DNA from 2 places in the Burkholderia oklahomensis C6786 genome. Region 2 is predicted to be linked to the other one. Evidence: riboswitches for the same ligand, from Rfam matches in the RefSeq annotation. Region 2 holds a riboswitch; the other holds the start of a gene.
The links. Region 2 has a riboswitch for cobalamin ahead of BG90_RS17040 (cobalamin biosynthesis protein). Riboswitches for the same ligand answer to the same signal wherever they lie in the genome.
Positions count from the first base shown of each region.

Region 1: another riboswitch for cobalamin. It lies ahead of BG90_RS03015 (TonB-dependent receptor domain-containing protein); the one in region 2 lies ahead of BG90_RS17040 (cobalamin biosynthesis protein).

Region 1 is NZ_CP009555.1:670,005-685,669, reverse strand. It holds gene BG90_RS03035 (SIMPL domain-containing protein) at 1-703, opposite strand, end outside; gene BG90_RS03030 (EVE domain-containing protein) at 901-1,362, opposite strand; RNA gene ssrS (6S RNA) at 1,438-1,619, opposite strand; gene BG90_RS03025 (cell division protein ZapA) at 1,702-2,016, opposite strand; gene BG90_RS03020 (ATPase) at 2,013-2,363, opposite strand; cobalamin riboswitch at 2,566-2,825, shown strand; gene BG90_RS03015 (TonB-dependent receptor domain-containing protein) at 2,893-4,842, shown strand; gene BG90_RS03010 (FecCD family ABC transporter permease) at 4,939-5,940, shown strand; gene BG90_RS03005 (ABC transporter ATP-binding protein) at 5,937-6,770, shown strand; gene cobT (nicotinate-nucleotide--dimethylbenzimidazole phosphoribosyltransferase) at 6,814-7,869, shown strand; gene BG90_RS02995 (adenosylcobinamide-GDP ribazoletransferase) at 7,876-8,634, shown strand; gene cobC (alpha-ribazole phosphatase) at 8,619-9,203, shown strand; gene BG90_RS36375 (hypothetical protein) at 9,322-10,164, opposite strand; partial or broken gene BG90_RS37140 (hypothetical protein) at 10,217-10,396, opposite strand; gene BG90_RS34590 (hypothetical protein) at 10,352-10,555, shown strand; gene BG90_RS31675 (phytanoyl-CoA dioxygenase family protein) at 10,861-11,634, shown strand; gene BG90_RS31670 (NUDIX hydrolase) at 11,682-12,053, shown strand; gene BG90_RS02980 (hypothetical protein) at 12,053-12,907, shown strand; gene BG90_RS02975 (UDP-N-acetylglucosamine 1-carboxyvinyltransferase) at 12,971-14,275, shown strand; gene BG90_RS02970 (MFS transporter) at 14,272-15,665, shown strand, end outside.
Region 2 is NZ_CP009555.1:3,812,124-3,827,788, forward strand. It holds gene BG90_RS16990 (hypothetical protein) at 2-982, shown strand; gene BG90_RS16995 (alpha/beta hydrolase) at 1,357-2,043, opposite strand; gene BG90_RS17000 (vWA domain-containing protein) at 2,414-3,031, opposite strand; gene BG90_RS17005 (magnesium chelatase ATPase subunit I) at 3,103-4,329, opposite strand; gene BG90_RS36175 (hypothetical protein) at 4,365-4,811, shown strand; gene cobN (cobaltochelatase subunit CobN) at 4,949-9,226, opposite strand; gene cobW (cobalamin biosynthesis protein CobW) at 9,251-10,324, opposite strand; gene BG90_RS17030 (HoxN/HupN/NixA family nickel/cobalt transporter) at 10,382-11,443, opposite strand; cobalamin riboswitch at 11,729-11,987, opposite strand; cobalamin riboswitch at 12,219-12,450, shown strand; gene BG90_RS17040 (cobalamin biosynthesis protein) at 12,608-13,018, shown strand; gene cobO (cob(I)yrinic acid a,c-diamide adenosyltransferase) at 13,086-13,688, shown strand; gene BG90_RS17050 (cobyrinic acid a,c-diamide synthase CobB) at 13,693-15,189, shown strand; gene BG90_RS17055 (formyltransferase family protein) at 15,235-15,665, opposite strand, start outside.

The DNA.
Region 1 (15,665 bases), 990 kb from region 2:
TCACGGTCGTCTTGCCGCCTTCGACGGCGATCGGCGCGCTAACCTTCGCGCTGTCCATCGCGGGCGCGGCCATCGCGAACATCCGCGGATACGGCTGCACGTTGCGGCCGCTGCCGACGTTCACGTCGCGGATCGAATAGCTGTTGTAGCCGAACGCGCGCGTCGCTTCCTCGGCGCGTGCACGGAACGCCTTGATCGCTTCCGTCGTGAGTTTCTGCTCGGCCGCGCGCTGCGCTTCGGGCGACAGCGAGAACGCGACGTTGCCCACTTGCATCATCGGATTCAGTTGGCCTGCGAGCTTCGACGCGGCCGCGAAGTCGTGCGATTCGAGCACGACCTCGGTGCGGCCGCGCCATGCGGAGATCTTGCCGTCGCGGTCGACGCTCGGCGACACCGAGAATTCGCCCGTGCGGGCCGTGACGCCCGTGACGCCGCGCGCCTGCGCGAGCGCCGCGTCCGCGCGCTTGTTCAGCTCGGCGGTCAGGGTGCCCGGGTCTTTCGCCTGCTGTTCGTAGAACAGCGTGATGTCGACGACGTCCTGCGGGACGTCGGTGCTTGCCTGCGCGGACAGCGACAGCACGCCCGCGGGCGGCTGCATCTGGCCCATGCTTTGCGCGCGTGCGGCGGACGGCGCGAGCGCCAGTGCGATCGGCAGCGCCGCCGCGAGCGTGACGGCAACGGCTAGAGCGGATTTTCTCGTCATTGTTGACTCCTTGAGCGTAAGCCCGCACGCAACATGCGGCGTGCGGGGCGCGGACGGACGCCGCGCTTCTTTCGACACGCCCGGCGGATGCGGCACTGCATCCGTCGAGCGCCCATTAGGCCGTCGAAAGCGGGCCGAGGTTCCGGCCGGCGCGGCTTCGCGCGCCGTGTCTGACAATGTTTGACGTGGCCGCCGCGTCACTTCATCAGGCGCGTCGTGATGAAGCGCCATTCGTCCGGCGTGACGGGCGTGATCGACAGCCGGTTGCCCTTCGCGAGCACGCGCATGTCGGCGAGCGCATCGTGCTCGCGCAATGCGGCGAGCGGAACGAGCGGCGTCTTCCTGACGAAGCGCACGTCGACGAGCACCCAGCGCGGCGTTTCCTGCGTCGACTTCGGATCGTGGTATGGACTTTGTGGATCGAACTGCGTCGGATCGGGGTAGGGCGTCGAGCACACCTCCGCGAGCCCCGCGATGCCGGGCTCGGGACAGCTCGAATGGTAGAACAGCACGCCGTCGCCGATCTGCATCGTGTCGCGCATGAAGTTGCGCGCCTGATAGTTGCGCACGCCGGTCCATGGCAGGGTGTGGTCGGAGGCGGCGGCGAGGTCGTCGATGCTCGCCTCGTCCGGTTCGGATTTCATCAGCCAGTAGCGCATGGATCGGAATGACTCGACGCAATGAAAAGGCTGCACAAAAGAAAACGGCATCGGGACTCGCCCGATGCCGTCGAATAGGCCCCCGCCTTGGCCGCTAGGCCGGCATCCTGAACCTGAGGTTCAGAATTGGTCGCAGTTAGCAGCACTTCGGGTACATCAGACAGAGTGACGCGCGCGCCCGTGCTACAAATTTCCGCAACCGTGCACATGGCATTGGTTCAAGGAATATATGACCTTGGCGAACCAGGCAGGGAAGCTGACTTAACTGTTCGAATCACCTTTGGATTCAGCAGCTTGAGCACGATAGATCAAGCGTTGGCCGAACCTGGTGAAACTTGCTTACTGCACCTCGTGCTGTGCGAGCACTGCACCGAGTTGTTCATTCATTTGGCGCATTGTACGCCGGATTTCTTCCGCAGGGAACGCTTCTCCGTGACGCACGCTCTGTTGCAATCTCAGCAACTCCGACGCGAGCGACAGCGCGGCCATCACGGCGATGCGATCGGTGCCGCGCACCGAGCTGTTCGCACGGATCTTCGACATTTCCGCGTCGACGCGTGCGACCGCTTCGAGGAGCGCCGCTTCGGTTTCGGGCGAGCAGGCGAGACGATACACCTGCCCGAGAATCGACACTTCGATCTGCTTGGCGCTCATGCATGTTCTCCGTGGCCCGTCGTGCCTTCGCCTTCAGCGCTCGCCTGCGGCGCGAGCAGGTCGAGCTGGTTTTCTGCATCCGGCACGCTTTTCGTGCGCGGCAATTTTTCGAGGATCGCGTTGAGCTTCACCTGCGCGTCGTCGATCTTCGCCGACAGCGTGTCGCGTTCCGCCGCGAGCGCGTTGCGCTCGTCGCGTAGTTGCTCGAGTTCCGCGCGCAGCGTTTCCACTTCCGTGCGCAATTGCGCGACCTGCTCCTCGAGCGCGAGCCGTTCCGCTTGATGGCGTTGATTCAGCGCGATCAGGCGGCCGATGTTTTGAGATAGGGTTTCGAGTTCGTTGAGCATCTGCTGCGTCCTCTAAAGACCGGACATTTTAGCGCGGAATAACCGAGATTCCGATATCTGTAACGTTTCTAGACGTAACACCCCCGCTTCTCGCCGCGAAATCGTCTTCGTCGTTCGTTGATGCCGATCTGTTTATCGGCATGCGCGACGATTTTCGTGCGCTGCGTCGTCGCGGTTCCTTGACGCTGCCGCGCGCGCGCTCCTAAACTGGCGCCGCCTCGGTGCTCGCGCGCTTCGCGCGCGGTTAAACGGGAAGCAGGGCGCGACGTCCGCCAGGACCGAGCCAACCTGCGCTGCCCCCGCAACGGTAAGCGATCGCATCGGTTCCGATGCAAGCCGCACTCTCGATGCGTCGGCCCGGCCTCTTCGGCCGGCCGCCGACGCTGCGCCACTGCGCATCGCGCGGGAAGGCGAGGCGGTGACGTCGTCAGCCCGGATACCGGCCAAGGCGGGGAGACGGGCGCGCCCGCCTCCGTGATGCGGGGCCTGCGGGGAAGCGGGCGCCGTAGTGGCTCAACAGGATGCCTTCATGCGAACCCCCCTCGCCCGCGCAGCGCTCGCCGCTCTGTCCGGGCTGCCGTGCGTCGCGCTCGCGCAAGGCGACGCGCCCGCTTCGTCTTCTTCGTCCGCTTCTTCCGTCTTGCCTGTGTCGTCCGCGGCTTCCGTGTCTTTTGCGTATTCGGCGTCTACAGCGTCTACAGCGTCGGCTTCCGCCGCGCAGCTCGCGCCGATCGTCGTCACCGCGCAGCGCGGGCCGCAGACGCTCGCCGACGCGATTCCGCAAACGACGCTCTTCGACGCGCAGGACATCGCCGACAGCGGCGCGATCGATCTGCCCGGCCTGCTCGCGCTCGCGCCCGGCGCGCAGATCGTGCGCAACGGCGGGCCGGGCGCAAGCGCAAGCCTCTTTCTGCGCGGCGCGCAGCCGACGCAATCGCTCGTGCTGATCGACGGCGTGCGTGTCGATTCGGCGAGCCTCGGGCAGTCGCAGATCAGCCAGCTGCCGCTCGACCAGATCGAGCGCGTCGAAGTGGTGAACGGCAACGTGTCGTCGCTGTATGGGTCCGGTGCCATCGGCGGCGTCGTGCAGGTGTTCACGAAGCGCGGCGGCGATCATCCGCCGCGCTTCGATTTCTCGGCGAGCTACGGCAGCTATCACACGCAGACGCAGAGCGCGGGCGTGTCGGGCCGGCTCGACCAGGACGGCAAGACGACGTTCAGCGTGTCGCTCGCGCGCTTGAAGACCGACGGATTCTCGTCGCTCGATCCCGCGCTCAAGCCGCAGGCGAATCCGGACGCGAACGGCTATCTGAACGAGAGCGCGTCCGCGTCGCTCAGGCACGAGTTTGGCGACAAGTGGAATGCGGGGGTCACGTACTTCCAGGCGAACGGCAAGAACAGCTTCGACAATGCGTACGGCTCGCCGACCGATCTGAACGATCTGTACAGCCGGGTCCAGCAGGTGTCCGCGTTCGCGAACGGCAAGCTCGCCGACTGGTGGACGACGCGCGTGAACGTGTCGAGCGGCAAGGACCGCAGCCAGTCGGCGCTGAACGGCGCGTACACCGACCACTTCGACACCGACAACCGCCAATACACTTGGCAGAACGATTTCACGGTCGCGCGCGGCCACAGGATCCAGGCGGGCTACGAGCGGCTCGACCAGTCGTTCGAATCGAACGTGTTCGCCGCGCCCGGGCGCCACGTGAATTCCGGCTGGCTCGGCTATACCGGACGCATCGGCGACAGCCAGCTCCAGGCGAACGTGCGCCGCGACCAGTACTCCGATTTCGGCGGCGCGAACAGCTACTATCTCGGCTACGGGCTCGACGTCACCGAGCGCTGGAAGGTGTCCGCGAGCTATTCCAGCGCGTTTCGCGCGCCGAGCTTCAACGATCTGTACTATCCGAACGCAGGCAATCCGTCGATCCGGCCCGAGCGCAGCCATTCGATCGAGGCGGCCGTGCAGTATGCGTCGGATGCGGTGGGCGTCGTGCGCGTCACCGCGTTCCAGACGCGCTACGCGAACCTGATCGACTATCGTCCCGCCGCGAGCGGGCCCTACTATGTCGCGCAGAACGTCGGCCGCGCGAAAGTGCAGGGCGTCGAGGGTTCGTGGCAGGGGCATGTCGGCAAGACCGACGTGCGGGTCGCGGCGACGCTGCAGAACCCGATCGACGAAACCGCCGGCCGGGATCTGAACCGGCGCGCGCGGCGCTTCGCGTCGATCTCGGCGAATCGCTCGTTCGGCGGCTGGCGCGTCGGCGGCGAATGGTTCGTGAGCGGATCGCGCGACGATTACGGCAGCCGCCTCGGCGGATACGGGATCGTCAATCTGTCCGCGCGCTACGACATCACGAAGTCGTGGTACGTGAGCGCGCGCATCGACAACCTGTTCGACAAGGACTACGAGCTTGCATATGCGTACAACACGCCGCGCCGCGGCGCCTATGTCACGCTCGGCTGGCGGCAGCGCTGACGGCCGGTCGCGGCGTCGGCGCAGTCCGTGCCGTTCGCGGCGCTCGTGCCTTCGCGCGCGGGAGGCGGCATGAGGGCCGACGCGCGCGGCGCAGGCATGCACGCGGCGCGCGCAGCCGCGATCTGGGTTGCGCTCGCGCTCGTCGCATGCGCGGCGTTCGTCGCGTCGCTCACGCTCGGCAGCGTGCCGATGACGCCGCTCGATGCGCTCGCGGCGCTCGTCCATCGCGCGAGCGCCGATCCGCTCGCGGCCGACATCGTTCGCACGCTGCGGCTGCCGCGCGCGCTCGCCGGCTTCGGCTGCGGCGCGCTCCTCGCGCTCGCGGGCGCGCTCTTGCAGGTGCTGCTGCGCAATCCGCTCGCCGAGCCGTACGTGCTCGGCGTGTCGGGCGGCGCAGCCGCGTTCGCGCTCGTCGCGATGATCGCGGGCGGCGCGTGGTGGATCGTCGATGCGGCCTCGTTCGCCGGCGCGCTCGTGGCGATCGCGTTCGTGCTCGGGCTCGCGCGCCGCGAGCTGTGGCGCGGCGAGCCGCGCGACGCGTCGCCGCGGCTGCTGCTCACGGGCGTCGTGATCTCGGCGGGGTGGTTCGCGCTCATCACGCTGATGCTGTCGATCGCGCCCGAGGAGCGGCTGCGCGGCATCCTGTTCTGGCTGTCGGGCGACTTGAGCGGCGCGGCGTCGCCGTGGTTCGCGCTGGCGGCGCTCGTCGCCGCCGCGCTCGCCGCATTGCCGGTCGCGCCGCAATTGAACGTGCTGCTGCGCGGCGACGCGGCGGCGGCCGCGCTCGGCGTGCCGGTCGCGCGGCTGCGGCTGCGCGTCTATCTGATCGCGTCGCTCGCGGCGGCCGCGGCCGTCACGACGGCGGGCACGATCGGCTTCGTCGGCCTCGTCGTGCCGCATGCGCTGCGGCTCGCGTTCGGCAACGATCAGCGGATGCTCTTGCCCGCGACGATGCTCGCGGGCGGCGCCGGGGTGATGGCCGCGGACTTGCTCGCGCGCACGGCGATCGCGCCCGCGCAATTGCCGGTCGGCGTGATGACCGCGCTGATCGGCGTGCCGCTCTTTCTGTGGATGCTGCTGCGGAGGGCTTCGCGATGACGACGCACGGCGCGCCGACGCCGCGCTCCGCCCGCTACGGCACGCTGCGTCTCGTGCTGAAGGCGGGCGGGCGCACGCTGCTCGACGATTTCACGCACACGTTCTATCCGGGCGAGCTGTGGTGCATCGCCGGGCCGAACGGCGCGGGCAAGACGACGCTGATCACGACGCTCGCGGGGCTCGCGAAGCCCGCGGCCGGACACGTCGAAGCGGACGGCGCGCCGCTCGCCGACTGGCGGCCCGAAGCGCTCGCGCGGCGGCGCGCGCTGATGGCGCAGACGCTGCACGACGCGTTCAGCGCGAGCGTGTTCGACACCGTGCTGCTCGGCCGCTTCCCGCATCTGACCGGCTGGGGCTGGGAGCGTCCCGACGATCGCGCGGCCGCGCACGCGGCGCTCGAGCGGCTCGGACTCGAATCGTTCGCCGCGCGCGACGTGCTGTCGCTGTCGGGCGGCGAGCGGCAGCGCGTCGCGCTTGCCGCCGCGCTGTGCCAGGACGCGCCGCTGCTGCTGCTCGACGAGCCGCTCGCGCACCTGGACCTGCATCATCAGATCGACTGTCTCGCCGCGCTCGCGGATTGGCTGCGCGCGGGCGAGCGCACGGCGATCTTCTCGTGCCACGACCTGAATCTCGCGCGCCGCTTCGCGACGCACGCGCTGCTGCTCGACGGCGACGGCGCGGCGCACGCGGGCCCGGTGCGCGACGTGCTGACGCCCGAGCTCGCGAGCCGCGCGTTCGGCTATCCGCTCGTGCTGATCGAGCGCGACGGCCACGAGGCGCTCGTGCCCGCGTGGCCCGACGCGCGCGGCGGCCGCCACCGCATCACCTGATCGACGCGCATCGCGCGACCTTTTCCATTCACGAGACGAACCGATGACCTCCACCTTCTCTCTGCCGCACATCGACCCGCTCGACGATGCCGAACTGCGCGCGACGCTCGCGCACGTCATCGATCACAAGACGAAGCCGCCCGGCAGTCTCGGCCGCCTCGAAGCGCTCGCGCTGCAGCTCGGCCTGATCCAGCGCACGACCGCGCCGAGCGTCGTGCGTCCCGCGATGATCGTGTTCGCGGGCGACCACGGGATCGCCGCCGAAGGCGTGAGCCCGTATCCGCAGGCGGTGACCGTGCAGATGGCCGCGAACTTCGTCGCGGGCGGCGCGGCGATCAACGCGTTTTCCGGCGTCGCGGGCCTGACGCTCGAGATCGTCGATGCGGGCGTCGCGTCGCCGTTGCCCGAGTCGCCGCTGCTCGTCGGCGCGGCGATCGCGCGCGGCACGCGCAACTTCGCGCACGAGCGCGCGATGTCGCGCGACGAAGCGCTCGCCGCGCTCGCCGCGGGCGCCGCGCGCGTGCGGCATCACGCGGCGCTCGGCACCAACGTGATCGGCTTCGGCGAGATGGGGATCGCGAACACGTCGGCGGCCGCGTGCGTGATGAGCCGCCTGCTGAACGCGCCGCTCGACGCATGCGTCGGGCGCGGCACGGGCCTCGACGACGCGGGCCTCGCGCACAAGCGCGCGGTGCTCGAACGCGCGCTCGCGCGCCACGCCGATGCGATCGAGCCGCTCGACGTGCTCGCGACGTTCGGCGGCTTCGAGATCGCGATGATGGCGGGCGCGTTCATCGAAGCGGCGCGCGCACGGATGACGATTCTCGTCGACGGCTTCATCGCGACGTCGGCGCTCGTCGTCGCCGATGCGCTCGCGCCCGCGGTGCGCGAATACTGCGTGTTCTCGCACGTGTCGAACGAAGCGGGGCATCGGCGCATGCTCGAGCATTTCGGCGGCGAGCCGCTCCTCGCGCTCGACCTGCGGCTCGGCGAAGGCACGGGCGCCGCGCTCGCGCTGCCGCTCGTGCGTGCGGCGGCCGCGTTCGTCAACGAAATGGCGAGCTTCGAGTCGGCGGGCGTCGCGAACCGGGATGCGTGACGCGCGATGAATCCGCTCGCCGAACTGCGCTACTTCGTCGTCGCGCTCGGGTACTTCACGCGCGTGCCGGTGCCGCGCGCGATCAGCGGCGCGGCCGTCGATCTCGCGCACGCGGCGCGCTATTTTCCGCTCGTCGGCGTGTGCGTCGGCGCGCTCGCGGCGGCGGTGCATCTCGCCGCGTCGCGCGTGTGGCCGACGGGCGTCGCGGCGCTGCTGTCGATCGCGGCGACGCTCGTCGCGACGGGCGCGCTGCACGAGGACGGCCTCGCCGACAGCTGCGACGCATTCGGCGGCGGCTACGCGCGCGACGACGTGCTGCGGATCATGCGCGATTCGCGGATCGGCACGTTCGGCGCGGCGGCGCTCGTCGTCGCGCTTGCGCTGAAGTGGCAGACGCTCGCCGCGATGCCGCCGATGCGCGCCGCCTGGACGATGATCGCCGCACATGCGGCGAGCCGCGCGCTTGCCGCGAGCCTGCTCGTCACGCTCGACTACGCGCGCGCCGAAGGCAAGGCGCAGCCGGTCGCCCATCGAATGAGCGCGGGCGCGTTGATGTTCGCGGCCGCGTTCGGCCTGCCGTGGCTGTTCTGGCCGGACTGGCGCGCGGGCGCGCTCGCGCTCGCGGTGACGCTTGCGCTGCGCGTGGGCATCGCGCGCTATCTCGACAGGCGCATCGGCGGCTACACCGGCGATTGTCTCGGCTTCGCGCAGCAGGTATTCGAACTCGCGATCTATCTGGCGATGCTCGGATGGATCTCGTCCTGATTCGCCATCCGGCCGTCGCCGTCGAAGCGGGCGTCTGCTACGGCAGCAGCGACGTGCCGCTCGCGGCCGACGCGGCGGCGGGCGCGGCCGGCATTGCGCGGCGGCTGCGCGCGCTCGGCGCCGTGCGCGCGTCGCGCGTATGGTCGAGCCCGCTCGCGCGCTGCGCCGAGCTCGCGCGCGTGCTGGCCGACGACGCGCGCGCGCCGGTCGAGATCGATCCGCGCTTGAGCGAGATCGATTTCGGCGCGTGGGAGATGAAACGCTGGGATGAGATCGGCCGCGACGCGCTCGATCGATGGAGCGCCGATCTGATGCATGCGCGCGAGCACGGCGGGGAGAGCGCCGCGCAGTTCGTCGCGCGCGTGCGGCCCGCGCTTGCGGCGTTCGCTGCCTCGGAGCGCGCGAGCTGGGTCGTCACGCATGCGGGCGTGATGCGCGCGCTGGCGGCGCAGGCGCTCGACGCATCGCTCGAAACGATGCTCGCGCGGCCGGTCGCGATGGGCGGCGTCGTGTGGTTGCGGCGCGATGAGGGCATCGGCGCATGGCGGCTCGTGCATTGGGACGAATGACGCGCAGGCGGCCGCACGTTCTGTCGTTTCACGATTGAGGCTGGTCGACGAGGGCGAGTGTCGCGCGTTGCGTCGACGGCGGCGGCGGTCTTGACTCGGCTGGGCGATCGCGGCGTGGCTAAGCCTTGTCTTCGTTCCAGTAGTGCAGCGAAGGCGGCATGCGCTTGCTGAATTGCTGGCAGACGTCGTTGCTCATGAGAAATGCCGCCCATGAAATCGCAAACATGGCAAAGAACATCCAATACAGCGCGCTGTGCGCGACCAGCGGGGCCTGCCCTTGAATGGGCGTGAACTGCCCGCCGATGCCCACGATGCACGATACGCCGCTTATCCAACGCGCCAGACGGGCGCGCGATCTTTGCCGGCCAATCTTGTCGTCGTCGACGAGGTCGACCGCCCATATCGGGCCCGCATATTCCGCGCCGGCCGTGCCGAGAATGGGACCTAGAATGCGAGGAATCGGGTTGTGGCCTTCTTCGAATTTCAAGCTGACGACAAAGCCGTGGCCGGGATCGATTCTGTCGAACGTGATGATTTTTTTGCTTTTGTCCCGGTTGAAAAATCGGTCGTTCGTCAGTTTGACACCGATCGCATTGAGGCTCTCGGCGATCTCGATATCGGTGATCGGCGCGGACGGGATCAACTGAACGATGAGCGGCTTCTTTCTGGACAGATCCTCTGCGAGAATCGGTTGCTGGCCGCTATTCCAGAAGAATATTTTTGCTTGGTTGGCTTCGATGCCTTCCGCCGATTTTTTTGACGCTTTTTTCCATCGAGATCGAAGCCATGCGTGCGCGGTCGATTTTTGCGGTTTGATGTTCGGCTTCCACACGCTGTACTGGGCGCGCTTTGGCGCGCCGTTGGTTCTCCATTTGGTCAAGTAGTTCCTGGACTCTATGAGAATGAAGGAGAACACGGCCGACGCGATATTTAGAATCAACTTGCTTTCGAATTCGGTCATTTGCGAACGGTATGAAGATCGGGAAGCTTGGGATTATGCTTGCCGACCTTGGTCAGAGGGAGCGGAGCGGCGCAGCGTGGACGTGAGGAGACGCTATTCGCATTTTCATGAACGGCCCAAACGCGCGGACAAGGGATGCGTACACCACGTAGCTGTCCGTGAGCTTGTCGTAACGAGTGGAGACTCGATGAAAGTGCTCGATACGGCTGTGGAAGCGCTCGATCACGCTGCGGGCTCAACGCATCGCCTCGAGAAACCGGAGATCGCTGGCGGCCTGCCGCCCTTGATCGCCTTCCTTGTCAGGCAAGGTTGCTTCGACCTTCTTCCATACATCGTCTCTCGGCAGCGTTCGAATCGTTCTGTCCCGCATACGCAAAAAAACAGGATGTGAACGCAAATTTTAAATGTGAATGGAGCCCCCCGCAAACGAAACTCGCCTCCTCATGCGTCCCCAGTTATGAAGCATGAAATCGCCTTTGATTATTGTGATATTCGAAATGGATTATTTCGTTTGAGATGCGGGTGAAAATCATCTACTGTTCTGAGGGCGGCTTGTCGTTCAACCGCAAAGCTTGGGTGATGGATGGTTTGTGTGAGATTGCGGCGAGGAATGTCGCGCATGAGTTGTATCCTTGAGTGGTGTTGAAATAAGAATAACTTCTGAGAGGAAATGAAAATATTTTAACGAGGGCCGCCATGGATGATATTCAAAAATCCATCTATGAATTTGATGTTAATGGTTACGTTGTCGTCAAAAATGCGCTGGACTCGAGATTGATTACCGAGATCAATGACTTCTGGCAAGAAAATCTTTTAGGCCATTATTTGCATGATGTGAATTTAAATTGGTCTCGGAATTGGCGGGCAATGGTAGATATTGAGCCGGTTTACCTCATTCTCGATCGCTTGTTCTCTTCAAGATTTCGCTTGGATCATATTTTTTGCGCGGATGAGAATTTTGTTAGCGCTGGTGGAAGAATGCATCATCAATCGGATATGTTTGAGGAGGGGGTGTTTTATTTTGTGAAAAACAACAAGATATTCAATGGATTGACGGGTGTTCTGTATGCGCTATCCGATATGGACTCTAATGTCAGTCACTTCTGCTGCATTCCCGCATCGCATCGGGCAAATTTCGTGGTTCCCGATGAGTATCGCAATCCAAACTTCAATCCGTTGATTAAGCATATATTTCTTGAGAAGGGCGATGCGCTGGTATTCTCGGAGGCGCTGGTTCACGGAACATTTCATGTTGAAAGTGGAGAGTCGCGTCGAGCTATATTTGCTCGCTACACTAACTCGTATTCCTATTACAGAAGGCCTGCGGAGCACGTCGATTTAGCATCGTTGCCGCCAACTCCGAATCATTCGAGAGCGTCGGTGCAATGTATCGATCGGGACAAGTTGACGGAGCGGCAAAGACGCCTGGTAACGGAGCCAGCATACGCGCGAGGCAAGTTGCCTTTATGAGCGCGTTGAGTAGGGGCGTGCGGCTTTGAAAGATAGGGTTTTTATATATGATTCCAATCAGTGTCAAAGCAATCATTTTCAGGGGGCAGTCGGTCCTGTTCTTGCGAAACCCTCGTGGAGAGTGGGAGCTTCCCGGCGGACGTCCGGAAATCGGCGAGTCGCTCGAAGATGCATTGATGCGTGAGGTTCGTGAGGAATGCGCGTTTTCCGTATCGAATTCACATTATATCGGCAGCGGATCGTTCGAAGTGATTCCGGGAAAATTTGTATTAGTCGTATGTTTTGGATGCGAATTCGGTGATCGTGATGTCTTGCTTAGCGATGAGCATGACGGAGCCGCATGGATCGACCTCCAGAAACCCCGTCCGACGAATCTCCCGTTGTTCTACTGGACCCTTTGCCTGACCGGCCTGTCTTGATGGCAAGCGGAGACACCCTGCGCGACATGTTCCGGATCCTTTCGCAGCAGTCAGACCCGGCGTCATGCCTGCCATCGGAAGATGTCGTCGGCTATGTGCAGTGCGGATCGAGCTTCAAGGCATGGGCGATCGATGGCGGATCGCATCTGACGGAATGTCCGTTCACTACGTTCGATGACTTCTCGGATGCGCATTGGTTCGCGGCCGCGCTTTCCGATTTTCTAGCGAATGACTTGCGTCGACGCGATTTCGATACTGGCCGGCTGCGTTTGGCGCTCAATGATCTTCGGCGCCAGTACGTATCGCTGGCACCGAGTACGCCGCTGTGGGCCTATCCGGTTGCGGCGTGCACAATTGCCGAGGTGCGTCACATGCGAGATCACGTTGCGGTGGACGTCTATCACTACGCGGATTGTTTTGCGATGTTCGCGCAGCATGAGCGGAGGGGGCTGATTCCTGGTGATCGTTCATGGTCGTCGATCGAACCGCGGGCCATGTGGCAGCCGTGCTCGGGTTTTTCCGGCGAAAAGTTGCATGCGTTGCGTCAGAGACGGATCAGGCAACAGCACAATCAGGGCACGACGGCGCTGACGCTTAATCCCGACAGCGCGGCGAATGCCACGCACCTGCGTCAATCCATCGTTACGCCCTGCCACATGCTGATCGGCACCGACGGCATATCGCGTGCGTGGGAGCATTACGGTCTGATGGGGCACGGCGATGTGATGAAGTTTCTCGCCGCCGAGGGGCTGGGCGCGCTGTTCGCCCGGTTGAGAGGATATGAGCGGCAACATGTGCCGGATGGCATGAAACCACACGACGATGCGGCCGCGTTGCATGTGCTTTGCCTCTGATGGAGACAATCCGGTTTAGGCTCGCATGCCTTAATGCAATTATTCGAATGGAAAGGTGTTGTGATGGCGGATCTATTGGTTCACGGTGGGGTGCCGCTTCGCGGGGTCGTCCGCCCCTCGGCGAACAAGAATGCGGTCCTCCCAATTCTCTGTGCGACCCTTCTGACCGAACAACCGGTGCTGTTGCGGCACGTCCCCGATATCACCGATGTCCAAAAGATGATTCGGATATTCGACCAGCTCGGCAGCGAGGTGGAATTTGACTCGACATCCGGCACATTGCGGTTGCATCATCGCGATATCGCATTCGACCCGGCCAGCCATACGCTGCCGGAGGATATGCGATCGTCCGTGATGCTGATTCCGCCGCTGATCGCGCGTTTCGGCATGGCGCGGCTGAGTGGTGACACGAAGGGATGCACGCTTGGCGCACGAGAGATCGATCCACATATCGATGTATTCAAGTTGTTTGACTTCCAGATCACGCGCGACGTAGATTCTTCAATCGAGGTTCGCGGGGGAGCGAAGTGTGACGCGGTGGTGCATTGGCTTGATTACGCGTCAGTGACGACGACAGAGAACTTCATTCTTCGTGCAGCTCTTGCGTCCGGCGTATCCTGCTTGATCAACGCAGCTACCGAACCCCATGTTCAGGAATTCTGTCAGTTCATGGGGACGATGGGCATTCGCGTCGGCGGTATCGGCACCTCGACCTTGACGATCGGCGGCGAACTGTTGGGCGAGCCGGTGCGCTTCGAATTCACGGAAGATCATCACGAGGTCGCAACGTTTTTGGCGTTGAGCGCGATTACCGATGGTCAAATCAGGATCAGAAATACTGCGCCACAGCATTTTCCGCTGATAGACAGGACGTTCGATCGCTTGAGCGTGGCCATTAGCCATAACGATGGTTGGAGCGTCGCCGAGCGGCGGGGGCCGCTCGTGGTGAAGCAGCCGTTTACCCCGAACATCTTACCCAAGATCGAGGCTGCTCCGTGGCCTTACTTCCCGGTCGATCTTCTACCAATCTTCGCTGCGCTATGCACGCGAGCCGAGGGCAAAATCCTGCTGTGGAATAAGGTCTACGAAGGCGCGCTAAATTGGGTGACGGAACTTTCCCGTTTCGGCGCACACTCCTTTCAGGCGGACCCTCATCGAGTGTTGATCTTCGGCGGACAGGCGTTAAACCCGTCCACTGTGGAAAGTCCGTACATCATCCGCGTGGCGATTGCACTACTGATGGTCGCGATTAGCATCGATGGGCCGTCGCGGATCCGGAACGCGCAGCCGATCAAGCGTGCGCATCCGAATTTCATCACGAACTTGCGAGCGCTAGGCGCGAACATTGAATGGTCGGAAGACACGTGACCGTTCGCGTGCCGGATCAGTTGGCCGCGATGTTCGGAATCTCGCTTGCCATCATGTTGATTGCCGTGGATCAGACCGTGGTTGTGACGGCGTTGCCGGCGATCAGTCGGGAACTCGGCGGACTGCGATGGTATTCATGGATCGGAACTGCGTATCTGCTGGCTTCCGTAATCGCGTTGTTGGGTTTCGGCCGTGTGGGCGATCAAGTTGGGCGGCATCTGATCGTGGTGGTGGCGATTGGATGGTTCACGTTAAGTTCCGCGCTGTGCGGCGTGGCGAATAGCATTGGCATGCTGGCGATCATGCGTTTCTTGCAAGGCGTTGGTGAAGGCATGCTGCTGAGCAGCGCGTTTGCAGTGATCGCCGATCTGTTTCCCGATGCAAGAGAGCGCTTGAAATGGCAGATCCTCGTGAATGCGATATATGCGACGGCCACTGCGGTCGGCCCGTTTCTTGGCGGGTTTCTGACGCAATCGTATGGATGGCGGGCTGTGTTCTTCATCAATCTTCCGTTTGGTCTGGTCGCGTTGTGGCTGACTCATCGCCATCTGCCGAGGCGGTCCAAGTCATTTCCTAGGATGCTGGAGCGTTTCGACTGGCCTGGCATCGTGCTGGCCGGTATTGTGTGTGCCGGGCTGCTTCTGGCAATCGATCGAATCGCGACGCACGGCAGCGATGTCTGGGCCGCCGCCATATTGGCGACGTGTGTGGCATTGGCCTGGATCCTCTTGCGATGGGAACTGGCGTCAACGTATCCTGTTCTGCCGGTCGCGGTATTCCAGGCCAACGGCCTGGCGGTGCTGTTGATGTTGTCCTGGTTGGGCGGCTTCGCGTTGTTTTCGCTGCTCTTTTATCTGCCATTACTGTTGCAGAGCGGACTGGGACTCTCGCCCCAAGCCGCAGGCGCAGTGCTTACGCCGTTCGCTATCTTCATGCCGCTCGGCAGCATCCTCAACGGCAGGATCATCGCCCGCATGCGAGACCCGAAAACGGTACTCAAAATCGGCTTCTTTATCCTAGCGGTGGCGAACTTGGCTGTCGTGGCAGGTTTCCCGGCGATGTCGACCGGAATGATGACCACCATGATCGCGTTGCTTGGTATCGCCTTTGGTTTTACGTTGCCGGGCTTGACCATCATTGGTCAGCAACTGGCCGGCCCGACGCTGGTTGGCGTTGCGACCGCCTCGCTCCAAGCGCTGCGAACGGTTGGTGGATTGATCGGTGTCGCCGTGACCGGCGGGTTGATCTCGTTGCATCATCCGGCCGTCACGTCGAGCGGGGTGTCGACGCTGAATGGAATTGGAGCGGCCGCGCAGGGCAGCTTGCCGCATGCGATTCGCTTTGGACTCGCTGCGGTGTGCATGGCTTCAGTGGCCGGGCTCCTGATTAG
Region 2 (15,665 bases):
GATGCGGCCTTCCAGCTCAATCTCGCCGCGCAGGTTCGTGATTGCGGCCTTCCTGCAGTTGTCGGTCCTGGCCGGCCCGGCGAATGCCGCTGCGGTACAGAATTTTCTCTATACCAGCTCAGGCGACCTGAAGCAGATCGACGCGATGATCAAGCGGCCGGACATCGCAGGGGTTCAGATCGTATACAACTGGAAAGATCTCGAGAAAAGCAAAGGACAATATGACTTCTCGCGAATCGAGCAAGATTTGCGATATCTGAACGGCTTGAACAGAAAACTGTTTATCCAGATTCAGGATCGATTCTTCGAGCCGCAAGCCCGGAACATCCCGTCTTATCTCCAGCATGATCCGGTTTATGGCGGCGGCATCGTGCCGCAATACGACAACCCCGGCGAAAATCGCCCTATCGGCAATGGCTGGGTCGCGCAGCAGTGGAATCCAGCGGTACAGAAGCGCTATCAGCAACTCCTCGCCGCATTGGCGAAGCAGTTCGACGGTCGCGTCATGGGCATCAATCTGCCGGAGACGGCGATCGATCTCGACATGAAGCGCGATAAGACCGGGTTCAGCTGCGACAGGTATTTCGATGCGACCTTGGGCAATCTCGACTTCGCGAGAAAAGCATTCCGCCAGTCTTACGTCGTTCAATATGTCAATTTCTGGCCGTGCGAGTGGAATAACGACCATCAATACATGTCCCGCCTGTTTTCATTCGCCAGCCAGAACCGGATCGGCCTCGGCGGACCGGACATCGTGCCCGGAAAGAAAGGCCAAATGAAAAACGCATACCCGTTTTTCCACCGGTACAAAGGTAAGCTCGCCTTGGTCGCCATGGCGGTTCAGGAACCGACGTTGACCTATACGAATCCTCGAACCCGCAAACCCTTCACGCGGGACGAGTTCGTCGATTACGCGCAAGACTATCTCGGCGCCGATCTCATCTTCTGGAGCACGAAGTCGCCGTGGCTGAACGGGAAGTGAGCGTCGCGCGCCGGAAAGACGCGATGTCGCTCCGGCGCGCGACGCCGTGTCTGCCGATCGGCTGCATTCGAGGATGCTTGCTCCAACGATGAAATCGGCATCTCGGGCGACCGTTCAGCTGGCGACGCCGCGGATTCTCGACGAATCCCGGCTGCCCCCGGCTCGATCGGATCAAGCCGCCCGCGCGGCTGACGTCCAATTGCGACGAATTCGACGCAGCGCCGATCTCAGCCGGACGGCGGTCGGCCGACCGTGTCGCGACGGAAAATCCGGCCTGTCGCATCATCCGGATGAATCGGGCGAAGACCGCGGCGGCGGCCTCGTCGGACTTCGTCGATCCGCGCGCGAATCGGCACCATGCGGCGTTCCTTCCGTTACGCGAGGCCCGCTGCCGCAAGCCGCGCCTCCAGCCACCGGCGCAGCGCGTCGACCTCCTCCCCGCAAACCGAATGCGGCATCGGATACGCACTCCAGTCGACGGCGCATCCTCTCGCGCGCGCGAAATCGCGGGCAGCCTCGCCGAGCCCGATCGGCAGGATGTCGTCGTCGGTGCCGTGCGCGGCGAAGATCGGCGTGCGGCGATTCGCGTCGGCGAGCCGTTCGTCGATGAAGCGCGGCGACGGAATGTAGCCGGACAGCACGATCAGCCCGGCGAGCGCATCCGGATGCGTGAGGCCCGCCGAATAAGCCATCGCGCCGCCCTGCGAGAAGCCCGCGACGAAGATTCGCGACGTCGGAACGCCGCGCCGGTTCTGCTCGTCGATCAGGCGGCGCACGGTCGCGCACGACGCGTCGATCCCCGCTTCGTCGACCTCCCGGTTCACGCCCTCGAACGACAGGATGTCGTACCACGCGCGCATCACGTAGCCGTTGTTCGCGGTGACCGCGATCTCGGGCGCGTTCGGGAACACGAAGCGCACCGCGGGGCCGCCCGCGATCCGCAATTCCGGGACGAGCGGCACGAAGTCGTGCGCGTCGGCGCCGAGGCCGTGCATCAGGATCACCGCAAACGCGGGGTTGGGTCCGGTTTCGATTTCGATCGTCGGCTGGTCGTCGAGCATGCTGGTCAGCTCCGCGAAGTTGGATGGGGAAAATGGATCGATGATCGCATATCGCGGCGGCGGTCGACCGCCCGCGCCCGGCATGGGGAGTTGCATCGATGCCGGGCGGGGCGTGGGTCGCCGATGCCAGGACGGGCAGTCGGCGTTGCGGGGACGACATGCGGTGCGGGCTCGGTGGCGTACGCGTTCCTCGCGCTCCGCAGTCAGGCCAGGCCCTGTCGTGCCGCGCCGTGGGCATCGTCGCCGCTCGGTATCTCCTGATATCGCCTGATATCGCTCGGTGCCGCTCGATTTTGCCGCGCTGCGGTCTCCGATCGCTCGCGAAGGCCGCACGTGCGCGCCATGGCCGGGCCGGCGCGCATCCCATCCGTCACGCGCGCGCGAGTTCGTCCGGCGCGACGAGCGCCGCGCCCCACGCATGCGCGAGCCGCTCGCAGCGGCCGAGCCTGACGGGCGCATCGTCGAAGTCGACGACGACGATCCGATCGACGTGCGCGGGCCGCGCCGGCGCCTCGTTCGTTCGCCCGTCCGACAGCACCCACAGCCAGCGCGGCTGCTGCGGACGCCGGCGCGCGGCGCGCGCGAGCAGCCGCGCGGCGGCGTCGATTCCTTGCGCGAGCGGCGTGCCGCCGCCTCCGCCGACGGGCGCGAGCCAGCGCTCGTTCCACCAGCGCGGCACGGCCGGACCGAAGCGCACGTCGGCCGAGCCGCCGCCGAAGCAGACGAGCGCCGCATCGGCGCGCTCGCGCGCGATGCGGTCGAAGAGCGCGACGACGAGCCCCTTCGCACGCGCGAGCCGCCCGGCCGTCAGCATCGACGCCGAGCAGTCGAGCACGAAGCAATGCAGCGCGACGGGCGCGCCGGTCCGCGGCCGGTACCGCAGATGATCGGCGCGCAGCGCGTCGCCGCGCTTCGCCGCGAGCGTCGCGCGCCACGCGACGCGCGTGCCGGGGCGGCCCCGCGCATCGCTCGCGTCGTCCGCGCGCATGCCTGCCTCGAGCCATCGAAATCCGCTGCCCGGCGCGTTCGCGGCGGCAGCGGCGGCATCCGTCCGATGGCTCAGCGTTTTTTTAGCGGCAGCGGAATCACGCCTTTGACGGGCGTCATGCCGGCAGGCTCGGGCGGCAGATAGCCCCAGTCGCTGCCGTCGTCGGCCGATGTGCGCCGGACGCCGTCGTTCGGCGTGCCGCGGTTGCCGGCCGCGCCTTCCTCGGCCTCGGGCGACGCGGGCGATCGCGCGCGCGCGGGCCCGGCGGCGCCTGCGTGCCGCGCATCGTCACCCGTGGGCGGCGGCGCGTCCCGATGCGCCCGATCGGTCGCGGCATCGCCCGCGGAGTCGTCCGTCGGCGCGCGTCGTTCGGGCCCGGCGCCCGCCGGCGCATCGGGCCGCGTGCGCCGATGGCGCAGCACGTCGGCCGCGACGCGCTCGACGTGCGCCGCATCGACGATCGTCGCGCCTTCGAGCGCCGCCAGCGCCCGCGCCGCGCGCAGCATCACGAGGTCGCCGCGCAGGCCGTCGACTTCCGCGTCGATGCAAAGCGCGCTGACGCGCGCGTGCGCGGCGTCGTCGAACGCGAGCGCCGGCAGCGCGGCGCGCGCCGTGCGAATTTGCGCGACGAGCGCCGCCTGCGCGTCGCGGTATTGCGCGCGGAACGCATGCGGGTCGAGATCGAACGCGAGCCGCGCCTTGACGATCCGCTGCCGCGTCGCCGCTTCGTAGCAGTTCGCGAGCTCGACCATCAGTCCGAAGCGGTCTAGCAGTTGCGGCCGCAGTTCGCCCTCTTCCGGATTCATCGTGCCGACGAGCGCGAAGCGCGCCGCGTGGCTGTGCGAGATGCCGTCGCGCTCGACCGTGTTGACGCCGCTCGCGGCCGCGTCGAGCAGCGCGTCGACGAGCGCGTCCGGCAGCAGGTTGATCTCGTCGACGTACAGCACGCCCAGATGCGCGCGCGCGATGAGGCCGGGCGAGAAGCGCACTGCGTTGTCGGCGAGCGCGCTCGCGAGGTCGAGCGAGCCTGTCACCTGCTCGTCGGTCGCCGACAGCGGCAGCGTGACGAAGCGCCCTTCGGGCAGGAGCTCGGCGAGCGCGCGCGCGGCGGTCGACTTCGCGGTGCCGCGCGGGCCGCTGACGAGCACGCCGCCCAGGCCCGGATCGACGGCGACGAGGAGCAGCGCTCGTTGCAGCGCGTCCTGGCCGATCAGCGCGGTAAACGGATATGCGGCCGGCAGCGCGCGGTCGCCGGATGCGGCGTCCGTCGCCGCGCAGGCTTCGTTCGTTTTGTTCACTTGGCTTCCCATGAAGATGACGTTGCATCGCATGCGTGGCGCGCGACGTTCGACTCGACCGCGCGATTCGCGTTGCTCGCGCCGTCGCGGACGCGCTCGCCCGACGGCGATTGCGCGCCGCGCGCGCACGTCGCGCCGCGCTCGACGCCGGCATCGTTCACGGCGTTCTCGGCAAGCGCCGATTGCGCCGCGCGCTCGCCGCGCCTCGAATCGTCCGCGTCGCTGTCGCTGCGGCGGCCGATCGCTTTTCCTTCGCTCATCGCTGCATTTCCCGTTTCTCGCACGAGTTTCTCGCACGGCGGCGATTGCGCGCCGTCAACGCCCGTCGCGCCATTCGCAACGTCGTCGCCATTCGCGCCGTTCGGGGCGCGCACCGCTTGGCGTCGAGCACTCGACGTTCGTCGATCCGTCCGGGCGATCTACGCGGTATCCGCCGACCGTTGTTCCTTCGCTCACTGCCGCACGCCCAATTCGATTCCTGATGGCGACGGCATCGCACCCGCCGCGCCGTTCGCCACACCCGGTTCGTCCATCCCGCGCATCGACTGCGCCGCGCTTCCGCCATCATTCAAGCCGTTCGTCCGGCGCGCGGCGCGCCCGGCTGCGATCGCCCGATCGCTCATCGCCGCGCCCCTTCGAGATGCTGTTCGCTCTCGAGCAGATAGCCTTCGATCGCGTCGCGGTGCGCGCCCGGCTCCCGCCACAAGCCGCGCTGCATCGCCTCGACGAGCCGCTCGCAGATCCCGTGCAGCGCGTGCGGATTGTGCCGTTCGAGGAACGCTCGGGTGTCGGGGTCGTGCAGGTACGCGTCGGTGACGAGCGCATATTGATGATCGGCGATCACGCGCGCGGTCGCGTCGTAGCCGTACAGATAGTCGACGGTCGCCGCGATCTCCGCCGCGCCCTTGTAGCCGTGCCGCTTCACGCCGTCGATCCATTTCGGATTGACGACCCGCGAGCGGATCACGCGCGCGATCTCCTCGCGCAGCGTGTTCATCCGCGGCGCGGCCGGATTGCTGTGGTCGCCGTGATAGAGGCTCGGCTGCCGGCCCGACGCGTGGCGGACCGCGGCCGCCATCCCGCCGTGAAACTGGTAGTAGTCGTTCGAATCGAGGATGTCGTGCTCGCGGTTGTCCTGGTTCTGCACGACGGCGTCGATCGTCGCGAGGCGCGCGCCGAACGCGTCGTGCGCGGCTTCGCCCGCGCTGTTCTGCGCATACGCGTAACCGCCCCAGGTGCGGTACACGTGCGCGAGATCGGCGTCGGTCTGCCAGTGGCGGCCGTCGATCAGCGCCTGCAGCCCCGCGCCGTAGCCGCCCGGCCGTGCGCCGAACACGCGCCAGCCCGCGCGCCGGCGCGCCTCGTCGGCCGGCACGCCGCGCGCGGCGAGCGCGTCCGCCTCGCGCCGCACGCGCGCGCGGACGGGGTTCAGGTGCTCGGGCTCGTCGAGCTCGGCGACGGCCTGCACCGCCGCGTCGAACAGATGCATCACGTTCGCGAACGCGTCGCGAAAGAAGCCCGACACGCGCAGCGTCACGTCGATCCGCGGCCGGTCGAAGATCTCGATCGGGAGGATCTCGAAATCGGTCACGCGGTGGCTGCCGGGCGCCCATTTCGGCCGCACGCCGAGGAGCGCGAGCGCTTGCGCGATGTCGTCGCCGCCCGTGCGCATCGTCGCTGTCCCCCATACCGACAGGCCGACCGCGCGCGGGTAGTCGCCGTGCTCCTGCAGATGGCGCTCGATCAACTGCTGCGCCGATTTGAGGCCGATCGTCCATGCGGCCTGCGTCGGCACCGCGCGCGTGTCGACCGAATAGAAGTTGCGGCCCGTCGGCAGCACGTCCGGCCGGCCGCGCGACGGAGAGCCGCTCGGCCCCGGCGGCACGAAGCGGCCTTCGAGGCCGCGCCGCAACTGGCGCAGCTCTTCGTCGCCGCACGCGTCGAGGCGCGGCAGCACGTCGCGCGCGATGCGCTCGAGCACCGCGTGCGCGTGCGGCCAATGGGCGGCGGCGCGGGCGAGATCGACGGACGTCGATGCATCGGGCCGCGTCGCCGCATCCGGCGTCTCGGCCTCGCGCGTCGCGCCGCTCGCGGGTGCGGCGCCTGCGGTGGATTCGCCCCGCGCGGCTCGCGTGGACTGTCGCGGCCCGGCCTGCGGCTCGACGCTTGCCGCGACTTCGCCGTCCACTGTCGTCAGGCGCCGCGCCGCGGGGTCGAGCGCCGTTCCGTCGAACGACGCCCGATCGGCCGGCGGTCGGCCCGCTGCGCGGATGTCGCGACGCATCGCGCCGGCAGCCGTGCCGCTTTGCGACGCACGGCCGTGCGCGGGCGCGGGCGCATCGCGCAGCGCTTCCGCGGAAGCCGCGCCGTTCACATCCGGCACCCGGCGCGACGCCTCGCTCGCGAGCGCGCCGTTCGCTCCGTGCGCATCGGCTGCGAATTCGCCGCCGTCGCGCGCGTCATGCGCGGAAAGAGACGCTTCGTCGCCGTGAGCGTCCGCGTCGCCGCCCTCCCCGCACACCCGCTCGATCAACCGGCCCGCGAGCAGCTCGAGCCGCTCGCGCGTATCGCCCGCATGCCGCCACGGCTCGCCGCTGACCGCGCGGAGCGCGTCGGGCCGCGGCCCCGTCCACGGCGCGGCCCAGTCGGACGCGAGCGGATCGAAGTCGTCGCCGAGCGCGAGATCGCGCGCGAGCGCGCCGATCAGCCCCGCGTGCCCGCCGCGTCCGTCGCCCGCCGGAAAGCGCGCGAGCGCGACGAGCGTGTCGCGCCGCTGCCGGCCGCGCGGCGAGCTGCCGAACGTGTGCAGCCCGTCGCGGATCTGCGCCTCCTTCAGCTCGCAGAGCCACGCGTCGACGCGCGTGAGCAGCGCATCCTCGGCGTCGCGGCCGTCGGGCCGCGCGATGCTCAGCTCTTCGTGCAGCCGGTGCTCGACGATCGTCGCGAGGATCGTCTCGCGCAGCACCTTCGCGCGCCGCGCGTCGACCATCAGCGCGTCGTAGTATTCGTCGACCTGCCGCTCGAGGTCCTGCAGCGGCCCGTAGTTTTCCGCGCGCGTGAGGGGCGGCATCAGGTGGTCGACGATCACCGCCTGCGCGCGCCGCTTCGCCTGGCTGCCCTCGCCCGGATCGTTGACGATGAACGGATACAGGTGCGGCATCGGTCCGAGGATCAGGTCCGGCCAGCACGCGTCCGACAGCGCGACGCTCTTGCCCGGCAGCCATTCGAGATTGCCGTGCTTGCCGACGTGGACGATCGCGTCGATGCCGAATGCGTCGCGCAGCCAGAAGTAGAACGCGAGATACGCGTGCGGCGGCACGAGATCGGCGTCGTGATAGTTCGCGTAGTCGTCGCCGCCGCGCGAGCGCGACGGCTGCACGCCGACGAACACGCGGCCCGCGCGCCAGCCGGCGATCGCAAAGCGCCGCTGCCGCAGCGTCGGGTCCGCTTCGGGCGGCCCCCAGCGCTCGTTCAGCGCGCGGCGCACCGCGTCCGGCAATTGCGCGAAGCGGCGCAGATAATCGTCGAGCGGATAGCTCTGGAACGCCGGGCGCAGCGCGCGCGTCGACGGATCGTTCGTCACGCCTTCGGTGATCCGCGCGAGCAGCGCGTCGCCGTCTCCGGGCAGCTCGGCGACGCGGTAGCCTTCGTCGCGCAGCATCGCGAGCACCGCGAGCACCGACGCCGGCGTGTCGAGCCCGACGCCGTTGCCGATCCGTCCTTCGCTCGCCGGATAGTTCGCGAGCACGAGCGCGACGCGCTTCTCGGCATTGTCGAGCGTGCGCAGCCGGCACCAGCGGCGGCTCAGCTCGGCGACGAACGCGATCCGCTCGTCGTCCGGCTGGTAGCGGACGACGTCGACCTCGGTGTGCGGGCAGCGGTACGCGAGCCCCTTGAAGCTCACCGCGCGCGTGACGATCCGGCCGTCGACCTCGGGCAGCGCGACGTGCATCGCGATGTCGCGCGCGTTCAGGCCGTGCGGATCGGCGAGCCACGCGTCGCGGTTGCCGCCCGACAGGATCACCTGCAGCACCGGCGCGTCGCCAGCGAGCGCCTCCGGCTCGGCAGCGCCCGGCGCGCCCGCGGCGAACGCGGTCGTGTTCAGCACGAGGGCGACATTCGCATCGGCGCACAGCGTGTCGACGACCGCGCGGCTCATCGCGTCCTTGAGCGACGTCACCGCGATCGGCAGCGGATTGAGCCCGACGCGCGCGAGCGCGTCGGCGAGCGCGTCGAACACCGCGGTGTTCGCGGCCTGCCAGTGCGCCTTGTAGAACAGGATCGCGACGACGGGCGCGCTCTCGCGCCAGCGTGCGCGCCAGTCGTCGAGACTCGGGCTCGCTTGCGCCGGATGATAGAGCGCGGCGGCGGGCAGCGGGCGCGGCGGCTCGGGCTCGTCGCCGACGCCGAGCGCGTGATGCGCGATGCTGCGCAGCAGCCCCTCGGCGTTCGCGGGCCCGCCCTCGCGCAGATAGCGCCACCACAGCCGGCACAGCTCGGGCGCGACGGTGCTCTTCGCGATCAGGTTCGGATCTTCCTGCAAGTCGCCCGAGAACATCGCGAGCCTTTGGCCCGTGCGGTCCGCGAGCGCGATCGCCTGCTCGATCCCGTACGGCCAGTACGTCTCGCCGCCGAGATGGTCGATCACGACGACGCGCGCGTGGCGCAGCACGTCGTCGATATAGAAATCGACCGATGCCGGCTGCCGCAGGAACGTCACGTTCGCGAGCCGCACGCTCGGGAAGCCGCCGCCGAGCTTCGGCACGACGCTCGCGAGCAGCGACAGCGTCGTGTCGGCCGAGCTCAGGATGACGATATCGGCCGGACGCTGGTCGATCCGGACGACGCCCGCCGTATCGTCGACGAAACCGCCCGGCGTCGTGCGCAACAGATGCATCGCTCTATGCCGCCTTTCGCAACGTCACGCGGCCTGCGCGCGGGCCGCGAGCGCCGCGTCGAACGCGCGCTGCAGCACCGCTGCGTCGAGGTCCTCGCCGATCAGCACGAAGCGGCTCACGTCCGCCTCGCCGTCGCGCCGGCGGCGGTCGAAATAGCTGTCGAAGCGCCGCCCGACGCCTTGGACGACGAGCCGCATCGGCGCGCCGGGCAGCGCGGCGAAGCCCTTCACGCGATAGATCGTGTGCGCCTCGACGAGCGCCGCGAGCACGTCGAGCGCGGCCTCGCGCGAGCCCACGCGCGCCTCGACGACGACCGAATCGAACTCGTCGTGATGATGATCGGGATCGTCGGCCGAGCCGTGGTGATCGTGGCGCAGATGGATCGTCTCCTCGGATGCGGCATTCAGGCCGAGCAGCGCCGCGAGATCGAGCTCGCCGCGCTGCGCGCGCACGATCTTCACCTGCGGCGGGATCTCTTCGCGGATCGCCGTCTCGACTCGCGCGAGCGCGCCGTCGTCGAGCAGATCGGTCTTGTTGACGATCACGAGATCGGCGGACGACAGCTGATCGGCGAACAGCGCGTGCAGCGGCGATTCGTGATCGAGGTTCGGGTCGGCGCGGCGCTGCGCGTCGACGGCAACCGGATTCTCGGCGAACTGGCCGAGCGCCGTGGCCGGCCCGTCGACGACGGTCAGCACCGCATCGACCGTGAAGCTGTTCTTGATCGACGGCCAGTTGAACGCCTGCACGAGCGGCTTCGGCAGCGCGAGGCCGGACGTCTCGATCAGCACGTGGTCGATGTCCGCGCGGCGCTCGACGAGCTTTTCCATCACCGGATAGAACTCTTCCTGCACGGTGCAGCACAGGCACCCGTTCGCGAGCTCGTAGAGCTGGCCGTCGGCTTCGCGGCCCGCGTCGTCGCAGCCGATCCCGCAGCCCTTGAGGATCTCGCCGTCGATGCCGAGCTCGCCGAACTCATTGACGATCACGACGATCCGGCGGCCGCCCGCGTTCTGGAGAATGTGGCGCAAGAGCGTCGTTTTGCCGCTGCCGAGGAAGCCCGTGACGATCGTCACGGGGATTTTGCGCATTTGCATGGGTATTCCGTTGGTCGGTGTCGGGTCAATGGAGAAGCGCTCGCGGATGCGCGCGGCTCATGCGGAAATCGTCACGTCGATGTCGTCGTAGCGCTTGATCCGGTAGATGAGCGCCGACACGGCCCAGCTCGCGACGAACAGCCCCATCACGAAGTAGCCGAGGATGCCGAAATGCTCGGCCGCCATCGCGGCGACATCCCACAGGCCGCCCTTGAGCGCGAGCTTGTCGCCGATCAGCGCGAGCGCCTCGATTCCGCCGATCACGACCGCGACGAGCACCGACACGAACGTGATCGTCATGTTGTAGTAGATCTTGCGGATCGGCCGCACGAACGCCCAGCGGTACGCGCCCATCATCATGATGCCGTCCGTCGTGTCGACGAGCGTCATCCCCGCGGTGAAGAGGACCGGCAGCGCCATCACGGACCAGAACGACAGGCCGCCGTGCGCCTGCGTCGCCGAGATGCCGAAGAGCGCGATCTCGGTCGCGGTGTCGAACCCGAGGCCGAACAGAAAGCCGATCGGATAAAGATGCCAGCTGCGCGACACGATCGCGAACAGCGGCCGGAAGATCCGCGCGAAGAAGCCGCGCCGGTTGAGCAGGATGTCGAGATCCTGCTCGACGAGCGGCTCGCCGCGCCGCACCGCGCGGAACGTCCGGTACACGGAGATCAGGATCAGCAGGTTCGCGAACGCGAGCACGAGCAGGAAGAACGCCGACACGCTCGTGCCGATCACGCCGCCCCATGCCTTCATCCCTTCGAAGCGCGCGGCGAGCGTCGCCGCCGTCAGCGCGACCGCGACCGTCATCAGGATCACGACCGTCGAATGGCCGAGCGAGAAGAAGAGCCCCGCGCCGAGCGGGTTCTTGCGCTCGTGCATCAGCTTGCGCGTGACGTTGTCGATCGCGGCGATGTGGTCGGCGTCGACCGCGTGGCGCAGCCCGAACGTATAGGCGAGGAGCGCGGTGCCGAGCAGCACCGGCTGGCCGTGGAACGCGGCGAACGCCCAGACCCACGCGCCGACGTTGAACGCGATCAGCAGCGCGTAGATGCCGGCGATCTTGCTGCGGAGCTCGGCGGGACTGTCGTTGAAGAGACGGAGAAACGATCTGAGCATGGCGCTCCCTTTGCGAACGGTCGACAAACAAGAAGAATGCCAACACGCGCGACATCGCGCGCGATGCTCGTGCTGCCCGCCCGGCCCGCCGTTCGCCCATGCGCACTGTGCGCCGGCGCGCGCTCACGACGTGCGCGCGACGCGGGCCGAAGCACGCGGCATCGGACGGGGACGAGCCACGCAGCGGCGGCGAGCGACGCGATGAAGCCGTGGACGACACGCCGCATCCCCGCGGCGCTGAACCCCGGGGCCGCTCGCCGTCGCGGCGCATGCGCTCGATCGGCGAACAGACCCTGTGTCTCGGCCGGTATCCGGGCTGACGAAAACGCCGCTTCACCTTCCCGGACGCGATGCGTCCAGTGGTTGGCCGCGCATGCCGGCAGGCATGCGGAGAAGCCGGCGCCGCATCGCTTGCGCGATGCATTCGCTTACCGTTGCGGGGGCAGCGCAGGTTGGCGGGCCGCGACGCGGCGACGCTCCCTGCTTCCCGTTTAACTGCGTGCGACAGAACCCGCACGCGAGCACCAAAACGCGAGCGAGTGTAGGCGCGCGGGCGCGGCGCGTCAAGGCGGACAAAAGGCGGCGCGGACGCGGCGCGGCGGCCGGGATGTCCCGTGACCGGCGCCCGACCGTCCGACCGGCGGCGGATGTCGATCGATGCGGCGCGGGCGATCTGCGCCGCATCGAACGGCATCGCGCAGCGGATGCGTCGAATCGCGACTGCCCGCCTCGCCGCGCGCCGTCGGCATGCCGCCCTCGCGCCGTCGGCGCTGTGCTATCGTATGCGCGCGTTCGGTGCCCGAGCGCGCGATCGCGCGCTCAGTCAAACGGGAAACAGGAAGCGGCCAGCCCGCGCAGCCTGTGCTGTCCTCGCAACGGTACGCCGCCTGCGACGCGCACGCCGCGTTCGCGCATTCCGCCATCGCGCCACTGTCCTCGCCACGGACGGGAAGGCGGCGGGATGGCAAGCGGTCAGCCCGGATACCGGCCGACGCAAGGGGCGAGCCGCGCTCGCCGAACGCCCGATCCCGCGGGGGACGGAACCGGGCGCGCAACGCATGGCGCACCGGCCCCCGAGCCGGCCGCCGACTGCCGAGACCACATGATTCCATCCGACTCACGCCGCCGGAACCCGCGCGCCCGCGCCTCGCGCGCGGCCGCCCGATGATGCGCGTCGCGCTCGGCATCGGCTGCCGCGCGGGACGGCCCGCCGAAGCGATCGAGGCCGCGATCCGCGCCGCGCTCGCGCATCTGCCGCATGCGTCGCTCGCCGACGTCGGCGTCGTCGCGACGCTCGACGCGAAAGCGCACGAGCCGGGCCTCGTCGAATGCTGCGCGCGCCACGGCTGGCCGCTCGCGGCGTTCTCGCGCGACGAGATCGCCGCGCAGATCGCGAGCGCCGCACGCGACACGCCGCTTGCGGCCGGCACGCCGCCGTCGGCCGCCGCGCGCGAGCGGTTCGGCGTCGACGGCGTCTGCGAGCCGTGCGCGCTGCTCGCCGCGCCGAACGGCGCGCTCATCGTGCGCAAGCTCGCGCTCGACGGCGTGACGGCGGCGCTCGCCGGCCCGCTGTGACGCGCGCCGCGCCCCGTCTTCCGATCCACGAACCACACGAATCACCCGACTCACAGGACTCCAGACGATGAAAACCGATGCCGAATCGCATCAACGCATGACCGAGCGCCGCCGCGCGGGCCACGAGAAAAAACAGGCGGCCGCGACCGTCGAGAAAGGCCTTCTGATCGTCAACACCGGCAACGGCAAGGGCAAGAGCACGGCCGCGTTCGGGATGGCCGTGCGGATGCTCGGCCACGGGATGCGGGTCGGCGTCGTGCAGTTCATCAAGGGCGCGCTGCACACGTCCGAGCGCGATTTCCTCGGCGCGAACGCGCAGTGCGACTTCGTCACGATGGGCGACGGCTACACGTGGAACACGCAGAATCGCGACGCCGACATCGCGACTGCCCGCAAGGGCTGGGACGAGGCGCGCCGGATGATCGAGAGCGGCGACTACCGGATGGTGATCCTCGACGAGCTGAACACGGTGCTCAAGTACGAATACCTGCCGCTCGACGAGGTGCTCGCGACGATCGCCGCGCGCGCGCCGATGCTGCACGTCGTCGTGACGGGCCGGCACGCGCCCGACGCGCTCGTCGACGCGGCCGACCTCGTCACCGAGATGCGGATCGTCAAGCATCCGTACAAGGAGCAAGGGGTGAAGGCGCAGCGCGGCGTGGAGTTCTGACGCGATGCCCGCCTGCCCCGCGCTCTTCGTCGCCGCCGCCGCGTCCGGCCAGGGCAAGACGTCGGTGACGGCGGCGCTCGCGCGCCATCACCGGCGGCTCGGCCGGCGCGTGCGGGTGTTCAAGACCGGCCCGGATTTCCTGGATCCGATGCTGCTCGCGCGCGCGAGCGGCGCGAGCGTCTATTCGCTCGATCTCGGGATGGTCGGCGAGCGCGGCTGCCGCGCGCTCCTCGCGCGCGCCGCAGCCGAAGCGGACGTGATCCTGATCGAAGGCGTGATGGGGCTTTTCGACGGCACGCCGTCGAGCGCCGATCTCGCGCAGGCGTTTCGCGTGCCGGTCGCCGCGGTGATCTCCGCGCAGTCGATGGCGCAGACCTTCGCCGCGCTCGCGTTCGGGCTCGCGCATTTCCGGCCCGGCGTGCCGTTTCACGGCGTGCTCGCGAACCGCGTCGGCTCCGAGCGTCACGCGCAGCTGCTGCGCGGCGCGCTGCCCGCATCGATCCGCTGGCTCGGCCATCTGCCGCGCGACGCGCAGATCGCGCTGCCGGAGCGGCATCTCGGGCTGCATCAGCCGGACGACATCGCCGATCTCGACGCGCGCATCGATCGCGCGGCCGACGCGATCGCGCGCACGGCGCTCGCCGAGCTGCCGCCCGTCGTCGAGTTCGCGTTCGTTGACGCAAACGGCCACGGGATGGTTGCGACACCGGGCCCCACGGACGACTGCCATGACGCGCCGGCGACGGCGAGCGATGCCGAAGACGACGACGGCGTGGTCGCGGCGACGAACGCCGTCGATGGCGACCACGAGACGATTGCAACGTCGGACGCCGCCGGCGACCGCAATCGCGCATCGGTCGCATCGGTCGCATCGGCTGCCGCCACGCAAACGCCGAGCCTCGCCGGCAAGCGGATCGCGATCGCGCGCGACGCGGCGTTCTCGTTCATCTATCCGGCGAATCTCGATCAACTGGAAGCGCTCGGCGCCGAGCTCGCGTTCTTCTCGCCGCTCGCCGACGCGCCGCTGCCCGCCGGCTGCGACGCGCTGTACCTGCCGGGCGGCTATCCGGAACTGCATGCGGCGCGGCTCGCGGCGAACGCGACGACCGCGCGCGCGATCGCCGCGCACGTCGCGGCGGGCAAGCCGGTGGTCGCCGAATGCGGCGGGATGCTGTATCTGAGCGATTCGCTGACGGACGTCGACGGCGCGCGCACGCCGATGCTCGGCCTCGTGCCCGGCGACGCGACGATGCAGCGGCGCTTTGCCGCGCTCGGGATGCAGACGCTCGCGACGCGCTTCGGCGCGATGACGGGGCACACGTTCCACTATTCGCGATTCGCGACGCCGCTTGCGCCCGTCGCGGCCGCGACGCGCCCGGACGACGGCGCGGCGGGCGAAGCCGTCTACCGGCACGGTTCGATCGTCGCGACGTACTTCCACGCGTATTGGCCGTCGAATCCGCCCGCGGCGGCGGCGCTTTTCACGGGCGACGCGCCGTAGCCGCCGCGGGACGAGACTACGCCGCGCGTCGTCCGCCCCGCCCGCTCACGCCACGCGCGCGTCGAGCCCCGCCATGATCGCAAGCCCTTCGTGCAGCGCCGGAAAGAGGCTGCGGTTGAAGTTGTTCCAGCGCAGCTCGAGGATCGTGTCGTGCTCGCCGATCTCCGTGTTCAGCACGTCATGGATCACCTCGCCCGAATCGACGCCGTTGTCGACGTAATGGAACGACGCGCCCGTCATCCGGATCGGCTCGACGGGCACGGTCGCCCTCGTCGTCCAGTCGACGACCTTCTGCCCGCGCGCGCCGTATAGCGCGTCGAGCGTCGCGTATGCGCCGCGCCGCTCGTACGGCGACTCCGCGCGCGTGATGCCCGGATGGATGTTGACGATCCGCCGGCAATACGGCGCGCCCGGCCGCACGAGCTCGTCGAGGATCACGAGCAGCCCGTCGAGCACGACGAGATCGGCTTCGAGCC